DNA from 3 places in the Alteromonas sp. I10 genome. Region 1 is predicted to be linked to each of the others. Evidence: predicted binding sites of a transcription regulator. Region 1 holds the regulator's gene; each other region holds the start of a gene.
What was found. Region 1 encodes sigma-54, which starts transcription at its own class of promoters, with help from an activator protein. Its sites were predicted from a motif close to GTTGGCACGNNNNTNGNNT; they were not measured.
Positions count from the first base shown of each region.

Region 2: the regulator sigma-54 is predicted to act here: its motif matches at 3,180-3,198, upstream of BZA03_RS00400 (PAS domain-containing sensor histidine kinase).
Region 3: the regulator sigma-54 is predicted to act here: its motif matches at 3,879-3,897, upstream of BZA03_RS05375 (DUF2726 domain-containing protein).

Region 1 is NZ_QJJN01000003.1:241,593-248,799, forward strand. Features, by position in the region: gene BZA03_RS07910 (calcium/sodium antiporter) at 1-71, shown strand, start outside; gene BZA03_RS07915 (KpsF/GutQ family sugar-phosphate isomerase) at 74-1,054, shown strand; gene kdsC (3-deoxy-manno-octulosonate-8-phosphatase KdsC) at 1,055-1,603, shown strand; gene lptC (LPS export ABC transporter periplasmic protein LptC) at 1,600-2,178, shown strand; gene lptA (lipopolysaccharide transport periplasmic protein LptA) at 2,147-2,701, shown strand; gene lptB (LPS export ABC transporter ATP-binding protein) at 2,704-3,429, shown strand; gene BZA03_RS07940 (RNA polymerase factor sigma-54) at 3,503-4,984, shown strand; gene hpf (ribosome hibernation promoting factor) at 5,015-5,302, shown strand; gene ptsN (PTS IIA-like nitrogen regulatory protein PtsN) at 5,316-5,759, shown strand; gene rapZ (RNase adapter RapZ) at 5,844-6,689, shown strand; gene BZA03_RS07960 (HPr family phosphocarrier protein) at 6,689-6,961, shown strand; gene mgtE (magnesium transporter) at 7,136-7,207, shown strand, end outside.
Region 2 is NZ_QJJN01000001.1:106,500-113,706, forward strand. Features, by position in the region: gene pseB (UDP-N-acetylglucosamine 4,6-dehydratase (inverting)) at 1-447, opposite strand, end outside; gene BZA03_RS00390 (flagellin) at 681-1,481, shown strand; gene BZA03_RS00395 (sigma-54 dependent transcriptional regulator) at 1,645-3,108, shown strand; gene BZA03_RS00400 (PAS domain-containing sensor histidine kinase) at 3,245-4,387, shown strand; gene BZA03_RS00405 (sigma-54 dependent transcriptional regulator) at 4,404-5,741, shown strand; gene fliE (flagellar hook-basal body complex protein FliE) at 5,983-6,318, shown strand; gene fliF (flagellar basal-body MS-ring/collar protein FliF) at 6,331-7,207, shown strand, end outside.
Region 3 is NZ_QJJN01000002.1:221,287-228,493, forward strand. Features, by position in the region: gene BZA03_RS05355 (rhodanese-like domain-containing protein) at 1-267, opposite strand, end outside; gene BZA03_RS05360 (cobalamin-binding protein) at 401-1,324, opposite strand; gene BZA03_RS05365 (cobalamin biosynthesis protein) at 1,324-2,268, opposite strand; gene BZA03_RS05370 (5'-methylthioadenosine/adenosylhomocysteine nucleosidase) at 2,270-2,971, opposite strand; gene BZA03_RS05375 (DUF2726 domain-containing protein) at 3,136-3,723, opposite strand; gene BZA03_RS05380 (hypothetical protein) at 3,933-4,382, opposite strand; gene BZA03_RS05385 (M20/M25/M40 family metallo-hydrolase) at 4,542-6,059, opposite strand; gene BZA03_RS05390 (FAD-dependent oxidoreductase) at 6,188-7,207, opposite strand, start outside.

The DNA.
Region 1 (7,207 bases):
CAATATCAAGAACAAATGGATTCATACTTCTGGCTTGCTTTATCGGCTATCAATTCTGGCTATTCGGATAATCATGAATACACAAACTCAGATGAACTATATCGACTCAGCGAAGCGCGTTATTGAAATTGAAACACAGGCTATTGCTAATCTGGCAGAACGCTTAAACAATGAATTTATCGCTGCCTGTAATATTCTCTTTGCCTGCAAGGGTAAAGTTGTCGTGAGTGGTATGGGAAAGTCTGGGCATATCGGAAATAAAATTGCCGCTACGCTTGCCAGTACAGGGACTCCTGCATTTTTCATGCACCCTGGTGAAGCCAACCATGGCGACTTGGGCATGCTAAGCAAAGGCGATGTCTTACTCGCCATCTCTAATTCTGGCGAGACTAACGAGCTAGTTAACTTATTGCCCGTAGTTAAGCGCTTAGGCATACAGGTGGTCGCCATGACCAACAGTGCTTCCAGTTCATTGGGGCAACACGCAGATGTCGTACTTGATATCAGCGTTGAAAAAGAAGCGTGTTCGCTAGGTCTTGCTCCTACGTCAAGCACAACCGCCACACTGGTTATGGGTGATGCGCTTGCGGTAGCACTGCTCGACCAAAAAGGTTTCACCTCAGATGACTTTGCGCTTTCGCACCCAGGCGGTAGTTTAGGCAGAAAACTTCTGCTTAAAGTTAGCGATATCATGCTAAGCGGCAGTGATATCCCCCTTGTCCATGCCAGTGCTTCTGTCGCTGACGCACTGCTGGAAATATCTAAAAAGGGATTGGGTATGACAGGCGTGATAGCGGCAGACGGTACGCTGACAGGCGTCTTTACGGATGGCGACCTACGACGAATCCTCGATGCCCGCGTAGACGTACACAGTGCGACAGTAGAAGAAGTAATGACTAAAGGCGGCAAGACTACCACCGCAGGTCAGCTGGCTGTAGAAGCCCTGAACTTGATGGAAACCCATAAAATTAGTGCGTTAATGGTTACTGACGATAAGCGCAAACCTGTTGGGGCTTTTAACATGCATATGCTACTAAAAGCAGGAGTGCTTTAAATGACAACCACCTTGTACACGGAAATAAATGACTCGCTTTTCGCAAAACTAGCCAAGATAAAGTTGCTGGTATGCGACGTTGATGGTGTGTTCTCAGATGGCCGAATTTACTTAGGTAACGACGGTGAAGAACTTAAAGCATTCCATACCCGTGATGGATATGGTGTAAAAGCGCTAGTGAGCAATGGAGTGAATGTCGCGGTTATTACTGGACGTCGCTCTGCCATTGTTGAAAATAGAATGAAGGCACTGAATGTTGCACATATAATTCAAGGCGAAGAGAATAAAGCAGACGCGCTTAGTGACCTGATGAAACGCCTTGAGTTAAACACTGACGAAGTGGCTGCGGTAGGTGATGACATGCCAGATACGGGTATGTACAAGCACGTTGCGGTTAAAATTGCGGTTGCCGATGCCCATCCTTACGTAGCAAAACAAGCAAACTGGATTACGACCCTTCCCGGTGGGTTTGGCGCTGTCCGAGAAATATCGGATACCATTTTGCAGGCCAAAGGGATAGCAAATGAGATTTTTGGAGCTAGTGTATGAGTCTGTTTGGCTTTAATCGCTTAGGATTAAGTATATCGGCGCTATTTATTCTGGCGATGCTGATGTACATCCCTACGTGGATGGAAGAGCAGCCTGAAACGCAGGGGAATCGTGAAAACGATGCGCTAAAGCCCGCCTACAAAGCAAAAAATCTAACCACTACGCTGTACAATCAAGACGGTGAGTTAAATCACAAAGTATTTGCAGAGTCGATGGAGCATTACGACCAGCTTGGCTTTGTATTGTTTCAGCAACCTAAATACACCCTTTATACAGAAAACGCGTCATCACCATGGGTGGTAACCGCTGATGAAGGTACACTATACAATAACGAGCTAATCCAGCTGGAAAACCAAGTTAATATTGAGAACCAAACTGGCGATGACTTTGTCAGAAGTATATCGACCGAGTACATTCAAATTAATTTAGAAACCAAGCAAATGACATCTGACCAACCCGTTGAAATACTGGGCACCCAATATGTCATTTTAAGTAATGGGTTTAACGCGAATTTACGCACACAAGAATACGAGCTTTTAGATCATGTACAAACCACTTATTCCCCTAGCAACTAGTTTATTGCTTGCCATCGCTAGCGGTGCGGTACACGCCAGTGAAGATGATTTTTCGCAGCCCATAAAAATAGGCTCGAACACCCAGTTTATCGACGGTAAAAATAAAACCGCGTTGTACAAAGACGACGTACTCATAACTCAAGGCTCTTTGGTTATTGAAGCTGACGAAGTGGAAGTAATTGCCACTGACGGTGGTGGTCGTGAAATATTTATTGCTAGAGGGAAGCCTGCAAGCTATTCCCAGCAATTGGAAGACGGCACGCCAGTTTCAGCAAAAGCTAATGAAATACGCTATGAAGTGGTGAACCGAACGATTTCTCTTGCCGGAAACGCAGAGTTGAAACAAGACACCAGTAAAGTACAGGGTGACAACATCACGTTCGATATGATTACCGAGCAATTGCTAGCGACTGGCGGCGCAGGTAAGGATGGTGAGGGTCGAGTGACCACAGTATTCACACCTGAGACCATTCGCAAAACTTCGTCTAAGAAAGACAAAAAAGACAACGAGGGCAATGAATAGCAATGGCAACTTTGAGCGCTAAAAATCTTGCTAAGGCTTACAAGTCAAGACAGGTTGTACGAGATGTAAGCCTGTCTGTCTCAACGGGTCAAATTGTTGGTCTTCTTGGCCCAAATGGCGCTGGTAAGACCACCACATTCTACATGATTGTTGGTTTAGTGAATCTGGATAAAGGTAAGATTGAAATCGACGACAATGAGCTAACTCATCAGCCCATGCACGAGCGTGCACGCCGCGGAATTGGCTACCTACCGCAGGAAGCCTCTATTTTCAGAAAGCTCACCGTGCATGAAAATATCATGGCCATTTTGCAAACCCGTAAAGATTTAAATTCACAACAGCAAGAAGAAGAAGCAGATGCGCTACTTGATGAATTTAATATTAACCATATACGTAATAGTACGGGGATGAGTTTGTCAGGGGGCGAACGCCGTCGCGTTGAGATTGCCCGCGCTCTGGCAGCAAAACCGCAATTTATTTTGTTAGACGAACCATTTGCTGGTGTTGATCCAATATCAGTTAATGATATAAAGAAGATAATACAACATCTTCGCGATAGGGGGATTGGAATCCTTATCACGGACCATAACGTACGAGAGACATTGGATGTTTGTGAAAAGGCGTACATTGTGAGTCATGGCGAGCTTATTGCGCAAGGAACGGCGGAACAGGTTTTAAGTAATCAAAAAGTAAGGGATGTATACCTAGGCGAACAATTCAGGCTATAGTTAATGTAACCGAATTGTCATTTTTCAGTTTCGCTCTGGTATATTCAATTTAGAGCATTTAAATAAGACGTAGATGAAACCATCTTTACAGCTAAAATTTAGCCAACAACTTACCATGACACCACAGCTTCAGCAGGCCATTAAACTGCTGCAGCTTTCTACACTTGATCTTCAACAAGAGATCCAAGAAGCGCTCGATTCTAATCCGCTATTAGAAGTTGAAGAAGGTAACGACGAGCCGCAACTAGAAAAGAACAATATCGACAACGATGACAGCGGCTCTGAGGCCACTGCTTCTGCATCTAGTGACACATTAGAAGCCGGCGATGCACTTGAGAAAAACGATCTTCCCGATGAGCTGCCAATCGACAGCACATGGGACGAATACTATTCTGCTTCATCTTCTCCAGCTCCAGGTCCATCCAATGACGACGAGCAAATCTTCCAAGGTGAGACTACTGAAGATATTCAAGAGCACCTTCTTTGGCAAATGCGCCTTACCCATTTCTCGGATACCGATCGCGCAATCGCTACAGCAATCATCGACTCTATTGACGAGTCAGGTTATTTAACCGTTACCCTTGACGATATTTTAGAAGCGGTTAACGATGATGATATGGAAGAGCCGATTGAAATGGACGAAATAGAATGTGTGCTTAAGCGCATTCAGATGTTCGACCCTATTGGTTCTGGCTCTCGCTCTCCACAAGAATGTTTGATGGTGCAATTGCGCCAGTTTTCAGAAGACACACCGTGGCTTGCTGAAGCAAAGCAACTGATTGAAGAGTACTCTGACTTACTGAGCAGCAAAGACTATCGTACGCTTATGCGTAAAAGCCGATTGAAAGAAGATCAGCTACGCGAGGCAATGCGTTTACTGCAAACCTTGAATCCTCGCCCAGGTAGTGCTTTAGTTACTAAAGAGCCTGAGTACGTTATTCCTGATGTCTCAGTAACCAAGAAAAATGGCCGTTGGGTGGTTGAGCTGAACCCCGACAGTCTGCCTAAGTTAAGCGTAAATCAACAATACGCTGCAATGAGTCGCCGTGCCAAGAATAGTAGCGATTCACAATTCATCCGCTCACACATGCAAGAGGCTAAGTGGTTCATAAAGAGCCTTGAATCTCGTAACGAAACCTTAATGAAGGTTGCAAACTGCATTGTGCAGCAGCAAATGGGCTTTTTTGAGCACGGCCCGGAAATGATGAAACCAATGGTGCTAAATGATGTCGCAGAAATGGTAGATATGCACGAATCCACTATTTCGCGAGTGACAACGCAAAAGTACATGCATACGCCACGTGGAATCTTCGAATTGAAGTATTTCTTCTCAAGCCACGTTGCAACAGAGTCTGGTGGTGAATGTTCATCTACAGCGATTCGTGCATTGATCAAGAAATTAGTGGCCGCTGAAAAGCCTAGCAAGCCGCTAAGTGATAGCAAGATTGCTTCATTGTTGGCCGAACAAGGCATTAAAGTTGCCCGGCGAACAATAGCAAAGTACCGGGAATCGTTGTCGATCCCGCCGTCGAACCAACGCAAAAGCCTTATTTAATCGGGCTTAATAATATAAGGAAGACGAAATATGCAAATCAACCTTACTGGTCATCATGTCGAAATCACCGACTCTTTGCGTAATTATGTCGATACGAAGTTCAGCAAACTTGAACGTCACTTTGATCACATTTCTAATGTGCATGTCATCCTGAACGTTGAAAAATTAAATCAAAAAGCCGAAGCGACCGTTCATTTAAGTGGCGCTGAAGTATTCGCATCCTCAGAAAATACCGACATGTATGCGGCGATTGACAGCATGGTTGATAAACTCGACCGGCAGGTAATCAAGCATAAGGAAAAACTGAAAAAACATTAGTAGTTAATTAAGCATGGATATACAAGCCATCGTAAGTCTGGACCGCACCGAGTGTGCGGTTCAGTGTAATAGTAAAAAGCGAATTCTTGAGATCATCGCTGATATCGCTGCCAAGCAAAACGAGAACATTGATCAGGCAACGGTACTCAACAGTTTGATGGCTCGAGAGCGTATGGGTAGTACAGGCATTGGCAATGGTATCGCCCTGCCCCACGGACGCCTACCGGGCCTTGAGAAAGTGATTGCCATTGTTGTAACCAGCACTCCAGCAATCGACTTTGACGCCCTTGACGAGAAACCCGTAGACATCTTTTTTGCGCTACTCGTTCCCGAGGAACAGACCGAAGGACACCTTCAAACGCTGGCCACCGTGGCTGGTAAACTAAGCGACAAAGAAACGATTAAAGCAATACGTCGCGCAACGACAAGCGACGATATTCTATCTGCATTAAGTTAAACATTAAGCGCCTATTAACCGTTTAGTAGGCGCCTAATTCAACAACGCGTATGTGATAAAACCAGAGTATTAGGGAGAAAGTAGGTGAAGCTGATAATAATCAGTGGTCGTTCGGGGTCTGGTAAGTCTGTCGCACTTCGCGCATTGGAAGATTTAGGTTATTACTGTGTTGATAATATCCCGGTAAACTTACTTCCCACCTTAACCCATACAGTTGTTGACGAGTACGATCAGGTTGCGGTAAGTATCGATGTGAGAAACTTACCTAAAAATCCTGACGATTTGGTAGAAATTCTAGACTACCTGCCTTCTTCGTGGTCGATGACCATTGTTTACATTGACGCGAGCGATGATGTACTGGTTAAGCGTTTTAGCGAAACACGTCGTCTTCACCCTCTCGCCAAGCTTAATAAATCGCTTTCAGAAGCCATTAAAGCCGAGTCTGCCCTACTTGCTCCTATTGCTGAACGCGCAGATTTATATTTAGACACAGATAAGCTTACCATTCACCAACTGGCTGAGTTAATTCGAGAGCGTATCCTAGGTAAGAAAAGCTCACGCCTTGTGCTTGTGTTTGAGTCGTTTGGCTTTAAGCACGGTATTCCTAAAGATGCGGATTACGTTTTTGATGCCCGCTTTTTACCTAACCCCCACTGGGAGCCCGACCTTAAACACCTGACCGGATTAGACGCACCAGTAGAAGTATTTTTGGGGTCGCAGCCTGTAGTGACCAAGTTCATTTGGCAAATTCAGAATTTAATAACGACATGGCTGCCTCATTTAGAGCGCAATAACAGAAGTTACGTAACCGTAGCAATTGGCTGTACTGGTGGCCAACACCGTTCGGTTTATATCGCACAGACCCTGTCGAAAACCTTCAGTGAAATACACCCTGATGTACAAATTCGCCATAGAGAGCTGAATCAGTAATGACTATTCAAAAAACGCTAACTATCGTCAATAAGTTAGGGTTGCATGCAAGAGCGGCGACCCAACTGGTTAAACTGGCGAATCAATTCGACGCTAAAATCATCTTAAAAAAAGGCGATAAGGAAGCAGACGCAAGCAGTGTATTGGGATTAATGATGCTTGAAAGCCATCAAGGTGAACAGGTAGATGTAATTGTGGACGGCAGTGATGCTGTTGATGCACTTGCAGCTATTGAAGAACTTATTGAGGGAAGATTTAACGAAGACGAATAGTCTTATTTGCCCAATCCATTGACCAATAAATCAACACTTAGCGCAGTTATCTTAAAATCCTGCGCAAAACCTACGCAATTATCATGACAGACTCATCATAATTGCGATATTCTACGCCCACTCAGGCTCTATGGCCTGCATTGTTCATCTTTTAGCTTGTAGGAATAACGCCTTATGGCAGAAGCGCTTGTTTCTAAATACGTACAAACTCAGTTACGCGCACTCAACGCTGCGTTGACCAACGGT
Region 2 (7,207 bases), on a different contig from region 1:
TGCTGCAACAAACAGCTTATCGGAAGCGAGCTTAGTCGCACCGTACAAATTAACGGGGTTAGCTGCTTTGTCGGTCGACAGCGCGATAACTTTGCTTACCGAATTATCAATAGCTGCGTTTATAACGTTTTCAGCGCCATCGATATTAGTGCGGATGCACTCCGTGGGATTATATTCAGCAGCCGGAACTTGTTTCATGGCGGCAGCATGGATAACGTAGTCTACCCCTTGCATTGCGCGCGTAAGGCGGTCTTTATCTCGCACATCACCGATAAAGTAGCGCATGCAGGGAGCATTAAATTTCTGCTGCATTTCGAACTGTTTTAGCTCGTCACGCGAATAGATAATTAAGCGCTTGGGGTTATAGCGTGATAACAAATTTTCGGTGTATTTATGACCGAACGAACCTGTACCACCTGTTATCAATATAGACTTGCCGTCAAACATAGATCGCCCACGATTTTTATGATTATCGTTTAAATATATCATGTGTCGGCAACAATGCCATAAACCATTAGTTTTTAACGAGTCTTCCTTAAATAAAAAGTGAAATACTCAACAGTAACGATACCGTTGAGCCGTTGGGTATTCATTTTCATACTCTTTAAAAAAACAGTCACTCGTTATTCTTCTGTCTATTTACTACACTATATTAAGTGAAAGTTTAATAGGGTAGCCTCATGATTAAAATAGGTTCCGATTCAGGTAACTCACTTCTCAGCCAAGTGCAAGAGAAGCAAGAATCCTTGATGGAAAAGCTTGCCAGTGGTAAGAAAATTAAAGATGCAACTGACGGCGCAGCGGCCCAGCAAATCATCGATCGGTTAACTTCAGAAGTAGAAGGCAACCGCCAGGCTATTAATAACGTTTACGACGGAATTTCGGTGGCGCAGGTCGCAGAGGGTGGTTTAGGCAGCATCAATGACGATGTAAACCGCATTCGCGAACTTACCTTACAGTCTGGTAATGGTGTTTTGAGCAGTGGCGATCGCCGTGCTATTCAATCTGAAATTACGCAATTACAAGAGAATATCTCTCAAACCATTGAGCAGACGAATTTTGCTGGCAAGCCGTTATTATCTGAAAATGGCTCACTTGAATTCCAATCAGGTTCAAGTGCGGGTCAATCAATAAGCGTCAATACACAAGATGTTGCTGCTCAATTAAATGATGTACTGGCTATCGATATTACATCTGGCACTAGCATTGAAGATGCGCTAGGTGCAACTGATGCTGCAATTGAAACGATCGGTAACGCGCGAGGCGATTTAGGTGCTACCCAAAACCGTTTCGAAAGTGCGGCGCGTTCTCTTACTCAAGCTAACGTGAACACCGCTGAAGCGCGTAGCCGCATTCAAGATCTTGATTTTGCTCAAGCTGTGTCACAGCAGGCGTCAAACGATGTGCTGGGTCAGGCGGCGCTAACCGTTCAAGCGCAAGCGAATCAGCAGCAGAGTCAGGTTTTATCGTTGTTGAGTTAAACCAACATACGTTAATTTTGCTAAAATTAATCGAAAGAAGCAGGGTAACCTGCTTTTTTTATTGATACATTTCCGAAAACAGCGGTTGCGCTCCGATCTTTTGTCGTTACAATTTATAAATGCGCTAAACTGTAAATAATAACAAAGCGTTCTCGGGGAATTGATGAAGAACATTTTGCTGGTTAGTGACAACCAGGAACTTATTCAAAACTTGGAAACTATCGTTACCTTCATGGGAGAATCGTGTCAATCGCGAGGCTTTAGTGATTGCGAACGGTATTTGCAAGATAGTGGGGCTGATGCTGTTCTTATTGAGCACATATCGCCAGCCATAGTCAGCGGACTGGTTGAGAAGTTTCCTCACATACCATTTGTAGCATTGGTTGAAAATAATAGCCAAGCATCAGCAGGTTGTAATCTCGTTAGCGTTATTGCAACGCCATTAACCTATCCCGTTTTGACCCAAGCTATCCATCGTTGCCAAGAATACTCAAGGCGCAAACCGAGCTTGTCTCGTACATCGGGAACAAAGACGCGACTGTTTAGAAGCCTTATTGGTAAAAGCGAACAAATACAAATAGTTCGTCGATTAGTTGAACAGGTTGCTCCAACTGATGCCACTGTCTTGATTCTAGGTGAGTCTGGAACAGGTAAAGAGGTCGTTGCACGTAATGTTCACTTCTTATCTGAACGCAAAGACGGGCCATTTATTCCGGTAAACTGCGGTGCCATTCCTGGCGAACTGCTGGAAAGCGAGCTGTTTGGTCACGAAAAAGGCGCGTTTACTGGCGCAATCAGCGCGCGTAAAGGCCGTTTTGAGTTAGCGGAAGGCCGTACGTTGTTTCTGGATGAAATCGGTGATATGCCGCTTCAGATGCAGGTTAAATTATTGCGCGTGTTACAAGAGCGTACCTTCGAGCGCGTAGGCGGCAACAAGCCCCTTCAGTGTAACGTACGCATCATCGCCGCGACGCACCGCAATTTGGAAACCATGATCAGTGAAGACAAGTTCCGTGAGGACTTGTATTACCGACTCAACGTGTTCCCAATTGATAGCCCTGCACTTAGACAAAGAAAAGACGATATCCCCTTACTGCTCCAAGAGCTAAATAGTCGTATCCAAGGTGATGGGGTGGAAGGTGTGCGCTTTACCGAGCAAGCGATCGCCTCGTTAATGGAGCACGAATGGGCGGGCAACGTTCGTGAGCTGTCTAACTTGGTTGAACGCTTAACAATTCTTTATCCTGGTCAAATCGTTGATATCGCCGATTTACCTGAGAAATATCAATACGGTGATATACAGGCTTACGAGCCTGATTATCCCGAAGAAATTCTTGAGCGTGAAGCATTCAATGCACTCTTTGCTGAAGCGGCCGCGCAAGAGCCTGAAGAAGATCTTAACGAGCAAAGCCATGAGGGTTTGAACGGAATGGTTTCTTCATCTTTACCTGAGGAAGGGGTTAATCTCAAAGAGTACCTTTCTGAGTTGGAAGTAAACCTCATTCGACAGGCGTTAGACAATCAAGATTGGGTGGTGGCTCGAGCTGCCGACAAACTTGGTATGCGCAGAACAACGCTTGTCGAGAAAATGCGGAAGTACGATATTCAACGTACTGAAGAAGCGTAATGTCAGGTAATTGACGTTGCGCTTTCCTCTATAATTTAATCCTATCTAACTGAAAAATAAGCCAATGATGAATTGGCACATCTTCTGCTTTATCTAAGTCATAGTTTAACAGCGTCTGCAATTTGACGAGGGCAATATGGCTTTTGACAGCACACCACAATCAACTGAGTACTCAGCATCAAGCTATGCGTTAGATAGTATTGATAATGCGATATCTCGTGATGAATACGACCCCTCAAGCAGTGACGATATTTCGTCTTTACGGTTGCAGGCGAGTCGACTTGAGCACTTACTTCAGGTAATGCCTGCTGGCGTTATCGTTATAGACGGTAAAGGGATCGTGCGCCAAGCCAATGAACAAGCGAAAGCACTGTTAGGTGAACCGCTGGAAGAGGAAGTGTGGCGAAGTATTATCACGCGCTCATTCAAGCCTCGCGCTGACGACGGCCACGAAGTCTCACTTGTTGACGGTCGCCGAGTGAAGCTTTCTATCACGCCATTAGAAAATGAGCCTGGGCAATTAATTGTTATTACCGACTTAACCGAAACGCGGCAGCTGCAAGCACGCGTGAGTCATATGCAGCGCCTGTCTTCTCTCGGAAAAATGGTGGCATCCCTTGCTCACCAAATTCGTACGCCTCTTTCTGCGGCCATGCTCTATGCGTCTAATTTAACGCGCAAAGGCTTGGGACAAGAAGCACAAACTCAATTTGCAAACAAGCTAACTGACAGGCTTAAAGAGCTAGAGAGTCAGGTTAACGACATGCTGCTTTTCGCTAAGTCAGGGGAAGAACAAGTGGTCAGCCAAATTAGCTTGGGAGAGTTGTTTACTTCAATTGAAGGCAGTGCCCAAACCATGACGGCTCAAGCACAGCAAACGCTAACTTTTAGCGGCTTCGATAAAAACGTATCTATTACCGGTAATCTTACAGCGCTTCAAGGCGCGTTATTAAACCTTGTTCACAACGCGAGCCAAGTTACTCCGAAAGGGGAGTGCGTGCACGTAGAAACTGCAGTGTCTGATGAACGTTTGCATGTGGCCATTATAGATAAAGGTCCTGGCGTACCGGATAAACTCAAAAACAAAATTTTTGAACCGTTTTTCACAACTAAAACTCATGGCACGGGCCTTGGTCTTGCGGTGGTTAAATCCGTCGTAAACGCCCACAACGGTTTGCTTAGCGTATCAAATATGCCAGAAGGTGGGGCGTGCTTTAGTGTGTCTTTGCCGTGTGTGGTGAACGCTCAATCTTCACAAACATTGACTCATGTTGCGTAGGTCATAGGAGAGAATAATGTCTAAAACTACCATTTTAATTGTTGAAGATGACGCAGGATTACGCGAAGCACTCCTAGACACCCTTCTGTTAGGTAACTATGAGGTTGTTGCCGCTGACTGTGCTGAAGAAGCGTTAATGGTGCTGTCTTCGCGCTCCGTCGATTTAGTGGTAAGCGATATTCAAATGGGCGAAATGAGCGGTTTAACGCTACTTAAAAGTATCAAAACTAAGTACCCCAATATGCCGGTGCTATTGATGACAGCCTATGCCACTATTGATGATGCCGTGCAGGCAATGCGCGATGGCGCAACAGATTATCTATCCAAACCGTTTGCCCCAGAAGTACTGCTTAATTTAGTGGGACGCTACGCGCCGGCTCAAAAAATAGAGTCACGCACGCCTATTGTTGCTGACCCTTCAAGCTTGAAGTTACTTGAGCTTTCTCGCAAAGTCGCGAAGTCCGACGCCACTGTGATGGTAATGGGACCAAGCGGTTCGGGTAAAGAAGTGCTGTCTCGCTATATTCACGATCAGTCGCCGCGAAGTGATGCGCCATTTGTCGCCATCAACTGTGCAGCCATACCAGAGAACATGCTAGAAGCGACCTTGTTTGGTTACGAAAAAGGTGCGTTCACCGGCGCAATCCAAGCTTGCCCGGGTAAATTTGAACAAGCCCAAGACGGTACGCTGTTACTTGATGAAATAACCGAGATGGATTTGGCGCTTCAAGCTAAACTGCTACGCGTGTTACAAGAGCGCGAAGTAGAGCGTCTTGGCGGACGTAAAACCGTTAAGCTCAACGTCCGTGTTATTGCTACAAGTAACCGAGATTTGAGAAAAGCAGTGGATGCGGGAGAGTTCAGAGAAGATTTGTACTACCGCTTAAATGTATTCCCTATTGAGTGGCGCCCGCTATCGGAACGTCCGGGTGATATTGTCCCTCTCGCCGAACATCTGGTTCAGCGTCACGCTAGTTCTCAAGGGCTGGGTACTATCAGGTTAAGCGCAGCAGCACGCAATAAGCTGTCACAATACAGCTGGCCAGGGAACGTTCGCGAACTAGAAAACGTGGTTCAACGGGCGCTTATTTTATGCGAACACAATGAAATCGACGCCAGCGATTTAATGATTGACGAAGACATGACTGCACCTGTTGAGACACCGCAAGAGCATGTTGAAGATAATAGGCTAGGGTCTGAGCTGCGCTACCAAGAACATCAAATTATCCTCGATACATTGGTGTCGTGTAACGGCAAGCGTAAAGATGTGGCAGAAAAGCTCGGCATTAGTCCAAGAACCCTTCGTTACAAATTAGCGCGCATGCGCGAAGACGGTATTGAAGTGCCCGCATAAGGTCGCTTTCTACACTTTCGGTTTCCTCGTCCTTATCCGTCGCCTCTGTAGTAAAGAAGGCGGCGGTTTTTTGTTGCTCACACTAAGTCAAACGCCATAAATTTGGCTAACCCTCTTATTTTTGATTTATCTTCTTGATATGTATAGTTTTTTAAAGTTGGCAAGCCCTTTGCTAAATCCCCTCTATACATAAGTTATACGCCGATGTTCAGGCGGTCTCGAAAAAGCACTAGGAGTGGTTATGGACGTTAAAGCCAATAGTTTGTATCAAGAAATGCAGAACATGATTGGGCAAACTCGTCTTCAAGTTAATGAGCCTCAACAGCAGCCGCTTAGTGAAGTTAATAGCTCGGCAAGTGATTTCTCGACCATGCTAAAGAATGCGGTAGATGGTGTAAACGGCATGCAGCTCGAATCTAAAGACGCGCAGCAGCGTTTTGAAATGGGCGACCCTAACTTAAGCCTAGCTCAAGTTATGCTGACGAAAGAAAAGGCAGGCATTGCTTTTGAAGCCACTGTTCAAGTGCGTAACAAAGTACTTGAAGCCTATAAAACAATAATGAATATGCCGGTGTAGGTGGAGTAGGTTATGGCTGAAGCTACAGGTACAAACCTTACGGTTCCTGATCAAAATCAAGCAGTGGACAATGAGCCAGAAAACAAATCTGGTTTTATGGACACTTTAGGTAGCGCAGATATGATGCGCCAAATGGCCCTTGTGGTTGTTTTGGTAATCTGCGTCGCCATCGCTATTTTTATTCTTATCTGGTCGCAAGAACCTGATTACCGTCCACTTGCGAAAATGGAAACCCAAGAGCTTATTGAAACCCTCGATTATATGGATGCAAACCAAATCGACTATAAGCTTGAAGGCAATATTGTTTACGTAAGAAGTGACGAATTCCAAAACATCCGTTTAGGCATGACCCGCCAAGGGTTAACAAAGGCCTCTGATGCCGGTACAGATATCATTATGCAGGATATGGGGTTTGGCGTGAGCCAGCGTGTTGAGATGGAACGTCTAAAACACGCCCGCGAGCAACAAATCGCGGCTACCATCGAAGATATCGCGAGCATTCAAAAAGCCCGTGTCTTGTTAGCTATGCCTAAAGAGAACGTATTTGCGCGAAGAGAGAAGAAAGCGTCGGCAACCGTTGTGCTAACGGCTAAGCGCGGTGCCGTTATTGCAGGTGAAGAGGTTGATGCTGTTGTCGATATTGTGGCGTCTGCAGTGCAAAACATGGAGCCGTCTAAGGTAACCGTAACAGACAGCAATGGTCGTCTGCTTAACTCAGGCTCTCAAGATTCTATGAGTGCTCGTGCCAGAAAAGAATACGAGATTGAGCGCCAGCGTGAGCAAGAGTACTTAGAAAAAATTGACGCGATACTGATTCCAGTATTGGGCATAGGTAACTACACAGCACAAGCTGACGTTACCATGGACTTTACAGCTATGGAACAAACAC
Region 3 (7,207 bases), on a different contig from region 1:
AATAGGTTTGTTTTTGTGGCCTTCTAATTCGCTAAGGTAGTCATTGATATTTTCATGGGGCATATTTACTGCGCCAGGAATGTGACCATCGGCGAATTCTTGCGGAGAGCGAACATCAATAAGGAGCCAGTCGTTGTTCGCAACTCGCTCGATAAGATATGGTGATGCGGCAACAGAGGCTTGCGCGGTCGCTTTCGCTGTGCACTGAAGCGACACAAACAATGCAACACTGATAACAACTAGAAAACCCGCAACAACAATCCGCATGAATAAAAACTCTTACCTTTTTATAGAAGATTAGAACCTGCTCTTATTCTGTTACACAAAGGCGCTTAAATTGGGCCAAGTCGGTGTGTATCAATTGAAAACAGCCCAGCAGGTCTAGACTTAAGTATAACGCTTATGCGCTTTCTTTAATACCTTTACAGAGTACTTTTAGTTCATTTATTAATCGCAATGAAAACCTACTGGTGACGTCTGGATCCACAACAATTAAGGGGGCTTTGAGGAAAGAGCGATGATCACGCCAGAATACCTCAAGTTCTGAATGCGTACTTTTAGATGCCGCAATGAGTGCATGAGGTTGGCGAGTGAGTACATCTTTTAATGCGACTTGAGGATAGTCTACAGGACTGTCTGCAAATAATGTTTGAGCACCACACACATTCAGCAGTTGGTTACCCCACGCGTTGGGACCGATGGTCATAAGTGGAGCAGTCCACGAATAATAAAATACTGGTATAAGCGAGGATTTGTCGTATTTACTTCGAAGTTCGGCTAGTTCGTTGAGAAAATCATTGGAGAGCTGGGTCGCCTGCTTTTGCGTATTTGTAAGTGCCCCAAGCCTTTTAATTTCGCTGGCTATATCAGTGATATTTTCGACCTTACTGCTAAATACGTTTAGACCCATCGAGGAAAGCTTATGGATATCTTGCGGCTTATTGCCTCCATCCCATGCAAGAATTAAATCAGGTTCTAACGCCACAATGGTAGCGATATCGGCACCTTGAAAATCCGCCACCCGCTTAATATTTTTCGCGGCGTCAGGATAGTCGCTATAGTCGCTTACACCTACAAGGTTAGGGCCTAAGCCCAAACTAAATGCCCATTCGGTAAGGTGGGGCGCAAGGCTGACTATCTTTAGCTCGACGGAATTTGATAAGGCGCTTGATTCCGAGCTTGGTGCAACATCGGCAGAAGCAAATTGATCTGAATGAGCTAGGTGCTTTGTCTCGGCATCTGATTCTGAGTTAGCAAATGTGAGAAGAGGTAAATAGCTTAAAATTACAAAAAAAATGGTTTTCATCATAACTGCTGTTTTCATTAGGCTACGGCCATTGCCAGCATAGCTAACGATGCGAAGGCGCTAACCGCAATCATGGCATGAGTAACCGTATTTTTGGCTGTCAACATGTGAGAGTACTTTACCTCGTTAGCGCCTCCCACGCGGGTGTATCGAATCTTCTTGTTGGCATAAATTGCTGGGCCGCCGAGTTTAATATCAAGCACACCGCCCATAAGCGCAAGCAGTAGCGAGGTTTTATCTTTCACTGGGGAGCGCTTTATGGCGCGAAACCCTTTAATAGGATGGCTGACCAGTAGTGTTGCTAGACCACCAATGACCGCGGGCGGCATATTAAGTAAGTAAACAAGATTGCGTACGGGTTTGGCAAAGAAAGTCATTGCAGGGGTTCGGTAATGCCACTGCCAAGATGTGAGCAAAAGCAATCGATAAATGAGTGCGCCTATGGGGCCTGCCACTACAAAGTAGAAAATAACGCCGCAATAAAGATAAAGAAACTTCAGCCATAGCGATTCTATCGCGGCTTTGGCAATTCCTATATCGGAAAGTGAATCGCATTGACGTGCAGTAATGGTTTGCGCCATTTCACGTGCGAGGGATTTTTTATTTCTTCCCACACTCGCCAGCACTTTTTTGTACTGTTGACGCTGGTAACCGTAGTCGAGCAGTGCGACAAGAATAATCGCCTCAAAGAATACGGGGTATTGGGCCATGTACACCAAGATGGCAACACATACTACCAATGGCGCAAGAAGAACTAGGGCGGCTAATGAGCCTGAAATATAGTGCTGAGACCTACCGTATTCGCGAGAGGGCACCACTTTGCGCCCCATTTGCTGAACGAGGTAGCGCATGAGCGTTAATGGATGAGTACTTTGGGGCCAGCGCCATAATGCGTCAACGGCGATAGCCAGCCAAAGTACGAATAGCGACTGGTATTGCGGGTCGCTAATTACCTCTGTCATCTTATTTTGCGAGAGCCTTAATCATTGCCATAACTAATTGTGCTGAGTGTTTAGCGGCAGTGTCTAGATACTCTTTAAAGCTCACTGACGACGTTTTTCCTGCAATATCCGACAATGAACGAATGACAAGGAAAGGCGTGTCGAGCATATGGCAAGTTTGACCTATAGCTGCACCTTCCATCTCAACCGCTTTCATGTCTGGGAAGTTTTCACGCAGTTCTGCTACAGCTTCGTCGCTACCGATAAACGCATCGCCCGTACAGATTAAACCTGTTGTCGACTGAAGCGACGTAATGCCTGTGGCAGCACTACGAGCGGCTTCCATTAACCTTGTATCGCAACGGAAATCTTCAGGCATACCTGCGCATTGACCGAGCTTGTAGCCAAAATGGGTTAAATCGGCATCATGGTGAATAACGTGACTGGCGATCACTAAATCACCGATGTTTAGATTCTTGTCGAAACCTCCGGCAGAACCGGTATTGACAACAGCATCAGGGGCGTACTGTTCGATAAGTACAGTAGTAGCAATTGCTGCAGCCACTTTACCAATACCGCATTTTACTAGCACCACTTCTATGTCGTTAAGTGTACCTTCGTAAAACGTCAGGTGCTTCCACTGGGTTTCTTTTACATTCCAAAGTGACGCTTTAAGTAGCGCAACTTCTTCGTCCATTGCACCTAAAATACCAATTTTTTTCATAACTTTACCGACGGTGTTGAGGGAATTTAACGCGTGAATACGCTGTTGAAAGCGTTAATTGTATAAGGAAAATAGAGAAACTGACAGAAAAATGCCTCTGTTACCGCTATTTGAGAGTAAGAAAATAGCAAAGCAACAAAGGCCAGGGGAAGTGGGCTTATGTCTTAAGCTGCAGCTGGTCTGCTTGAACGCACTGGGCGAGTCGGGCGCTTTGGTGGCTCTGGATTATGCGTTGGCAGCTGTGCCATTTTTTGCTGTAAACGGCGATATGGAATGAGTTTGTTTTCCAAACACTCGCGAATATCTTCAACGGTATAACCAGATTTCACTTTAATTCTTGCATGAGGAAGGCCGGCAGCATCAAGTGCTCCGGTTACAAACCAGTCTTTTTGTGATTTATAACCATCTTTGCCTTGGCTATGAACTAAGTCGATAGCAAGAACAGGACTCATGTCGTGTTTATCTACTAATACAAAGTCGAGCTGTCTGCTAGAAGCTCTGCTGATGGCTTGGCTTGCCGTCTTTTTATTTGCAGACTGGCGAACCGCCACTAAATCGTTAAGACGCACACGGCACACTATGCGAAACTCTCTTCCCATAGCCTGTTCGATAAGGTTTAAAAAAGAGTGCTCAACGGGGGTGAACAATTGCGGCTTTCGCCTAAATGGAAATGCGACACCGCCGTCTGACAACTTTATGGCACCCAGTGCAACGACAATAAGTAACATCATTAGAATAATTGCCAATTCCATCGTAACCCTCGCAAATATCAATAGTTAAAGCCCACGGAATGCGTAATAAAGAAGCCCGCTAAAGTGTTTATATCGAAAAAAGCTTGGGCTCCGTTTGCAGTTTGAGCGTCATAAAAATGACACTCACTGTTACCGTGGAGTAGTTATTGATGATTTTGCAAAGCAGATGCCAACATGAGTAGATTTCGTAGTTGTCTTGCTAAAAGGGCTTATTTCGTTGTGGATGTAACAAGAATATCCACTTGAGAGCCAGTATTATCTGGGCTGATTATTACTCTGACCCCTTTATCTTCTGAGGATAACAACGTGCGGCCGCTAACTGGCGTGTGAGTTTTTAAAGCGGGGTGCGCCGTTTGGTAAACATTCAGTAATTCACTCGGGGAGCGAGGAGAGTGGTAAACCATTACTGCTGTCTTGCTTTCGTCAAATGCTTGGCATTGTCTTGCATCATCAGAAATCTTAATTTGCTGAAAATCAGAAGGGCAAGACATGATGCTTGGCTTACTAGGTGAAGAGTTGACGCTTTGTTTCTTAGTTTGGTTGTTAACTTGCGCATTTAATGAAGCGTCAACAGCAATGGTATCAGCTAAGCTGGCATTGCTCGCTGCTATCGCCAGTGTTAGACAAAATGTAAGTTTCTTAATGTTTAAATGCTGCATAGATAGATTCTTCACCCGATGTGCGATGTCTTTAATTGCTTAAACGATAGTAGAGTCGTAACTCTCGCGCTTCAACTAAACCTTGGTCTATTAACGTATATTAGTGAGGTTTTTCGTATAGGTTTTGGTTTAAAGCATCACTTCATCACTACAACTCTATTACTGGTCATAAGGCGTGGTCAGTAATTGATACAGCGCATTTGTTCCACTGTAAAAGTTCCCTATACGTAAGTTTTCATTAGGGGCGTGTTGATTGTTATCAGCATTGACTAATGGAATAAGAATTACCGGCTTCTCTATACTGTTTACTAGCGGTGCGGTTGGAACAGTACCCCCCATCATTGGAATAACTACAACCTTCTCATCGCTTACAGATTCTAGTGCCTTTTGCGCCCATAGACCAACTGGCTCATCGAGGGACGTTTGTAGTGCTGCAGTGCCGGGGCTAACTTCTATAAGAATGAGTTTTTCATGCTTTAGACGGGTTTCTTTTGATGGCAATTCGTCCACAATGTGATATCCCTTAGCTGTTATATAGTCTTTTAACAGCTTAACTTGTCTGGACGAGTGAGCCTCTTTTGTAGTTCTAATATCGATGGACGCTGTAGCGCTAGCCGGAATGATTGTCCTTACTGCTGTTGTGCTTGCAGCGCTCAATCCATTGATATTTAGAGATGGAAGACTAATGGATTCATAGTAGTTGCCACCTACAGACTCTGACTTTGTTACCCCAAGGCGTGCCAATAGTGCATTTTCATCAATAGGAATGTCTCGAAGCACCTGTTTTGTTTCTTCTGACAGAGGAGTGTCTCCGTAATAATTAGGAATAGTCACCTTGCCATTTTCATTTTTCATCCCTGCTAAGAGTGTTGAGAGCATAAAAGCGGGGTTTTGAATGTAGTTGCCAAAGTGCCCACTATGGCTATCAGAGTTTGGTCCGAAAACAGTGAGCTTAACCAGTGTCGCACCGCGATGACCGAAAACCACGGTAGAAGCGTTGGATGGATGCATGGGACCGTCTAACATTACTACGGCATCTGCAGAAAGCTGCGCTTTGTTTTTTTCTATCACTTTTGCGAGGGTAGGAGAGCCACCTTCCTCGTTTGAATCAAGGAGCACTTTGATATTAACTGATGGCGTCACCTTATTCGTCGAAAGTGAGTTTATGGCTGCTAGTAACATCATTATTGGGGCTTTGTCGTCAGATGCCGAGCGCGCAAAAATACGCCAATTAGGGTCATAGTCTTTATCGAGTAAAGAGAGTGGTTTTTCAACCCAGCTGTCATTTTCTTCGATTTTTAGAACGGGCTTCCAAGGGCTGTCTTGTTCCCACAACTCAGCGTTAACCGGTTGACCATCCATATGTGCATAAAAAAGCAGGGTAGGGGCATTTTTCCCAGCTAGCATGTAATCAGCATACAGCATCGGCATGCCGTTGTTTTCCAGCAGCTGAGTATTAAAACCATACTCGCTGTATTTCGTTGCCGTCCAACGCGCAACCTTTTCTATATCAGTTGCTGATTGCGTTGCAACGTTGGGTAGCGTGAGATATTCCAAGTAGTCTGCGAACACTGCTTTAGCCGAGCGAGTGGTAAGTGCGTTACTTTCCTCTGCCTGGGCGCAATATGAAACGGAAACTAAAAATAACCCGTAAAGTAGCCCTGTCCGCAATCTCATGATGTCATCTCTTTATTCAATTATTCTATCTAATGTAAATCGTATCTCTTTAGTTTTAAATAAAAAAAGCTCGATAGCAGAACTATCGAGCTTTTCGTGATTGGACAATAGGCTTTAGTTAGCGAAGGTTAAACGCCAATATAGTCCATAATCCCTTCTGCGGCTTTACGGCCTTCGTCGATAGCAGTAACAACCAAGTCACTACCACGTACCATATCGCCACCGGCAAAGACTTGCGGGTGAGAGGTCTGGTAAGCAAATTTGCCAGCAGATGGCGCGCGTACGCGACCTTTTTCATCAAGCATAATGCCGAAGTCAGCAAACCATGGCGCAGGGCTGGGCTGGAAGCCGAAGGCGATAATTACCGCGTCTGCTTCTAGTACGTGCTCTGAACCTTCCACCTCAACAGGGCGGCGGCGACCATTGGCATCCGGTGGCCCCATTTCGGTTTTAACCAGCTTAACACCACATGCCTTACCGTTTTCATCTACTGCAATGTCTAGCGGCTGAAGATTGAATTTAAACTCAACCCCTTCTTCTTTCGCATTAACAACTTCGCGGCGAGAGCCTGGCATGCTTTCTTCGTCACGGCGGTATGCACAGGTAACTTGGGCAGCGCCTTGGCGAATTGACGTACGAACACAGTCCATGGTGGTATCACCACCACCTAATACAACGACGCGCTTGCCTTTCATATCAATGTAATCAGCAGGATCTTTTTCAAGGCCCATTACGCGATTGGTGTTGGCGATAAGGAAAGGTAAGGCTTCGTGAACGCCTTCAACTTCTTCGTTATCGAAACCACCTTGCATCGACTTGTACGTACCCATGCCTAAGAAAACAGCATCGTATTTATCAAGCAAATCCTGGAACTGTATGTCTTTACCAATTTCAGTGTTAAGTACGAACTCAACACCCATCTCGGTAAAGATTTGGCGGCGTAGCTTGATCACGTCTTTCTCTAATTTAAAAGACGGGATACCAAATGTAAGTAGGCCACCAATTTCTTCGTATTTGTCGTAAACAACAGGTTTAACGCCGTTACGAACCAGAATATCAGCACATGCAAGACCAGCTGGGCCTGCACCTACAATCGCCACTTTCTTGTCGGTCCATACTACGTCAGACATATCTGGGCGCCAGCCCAT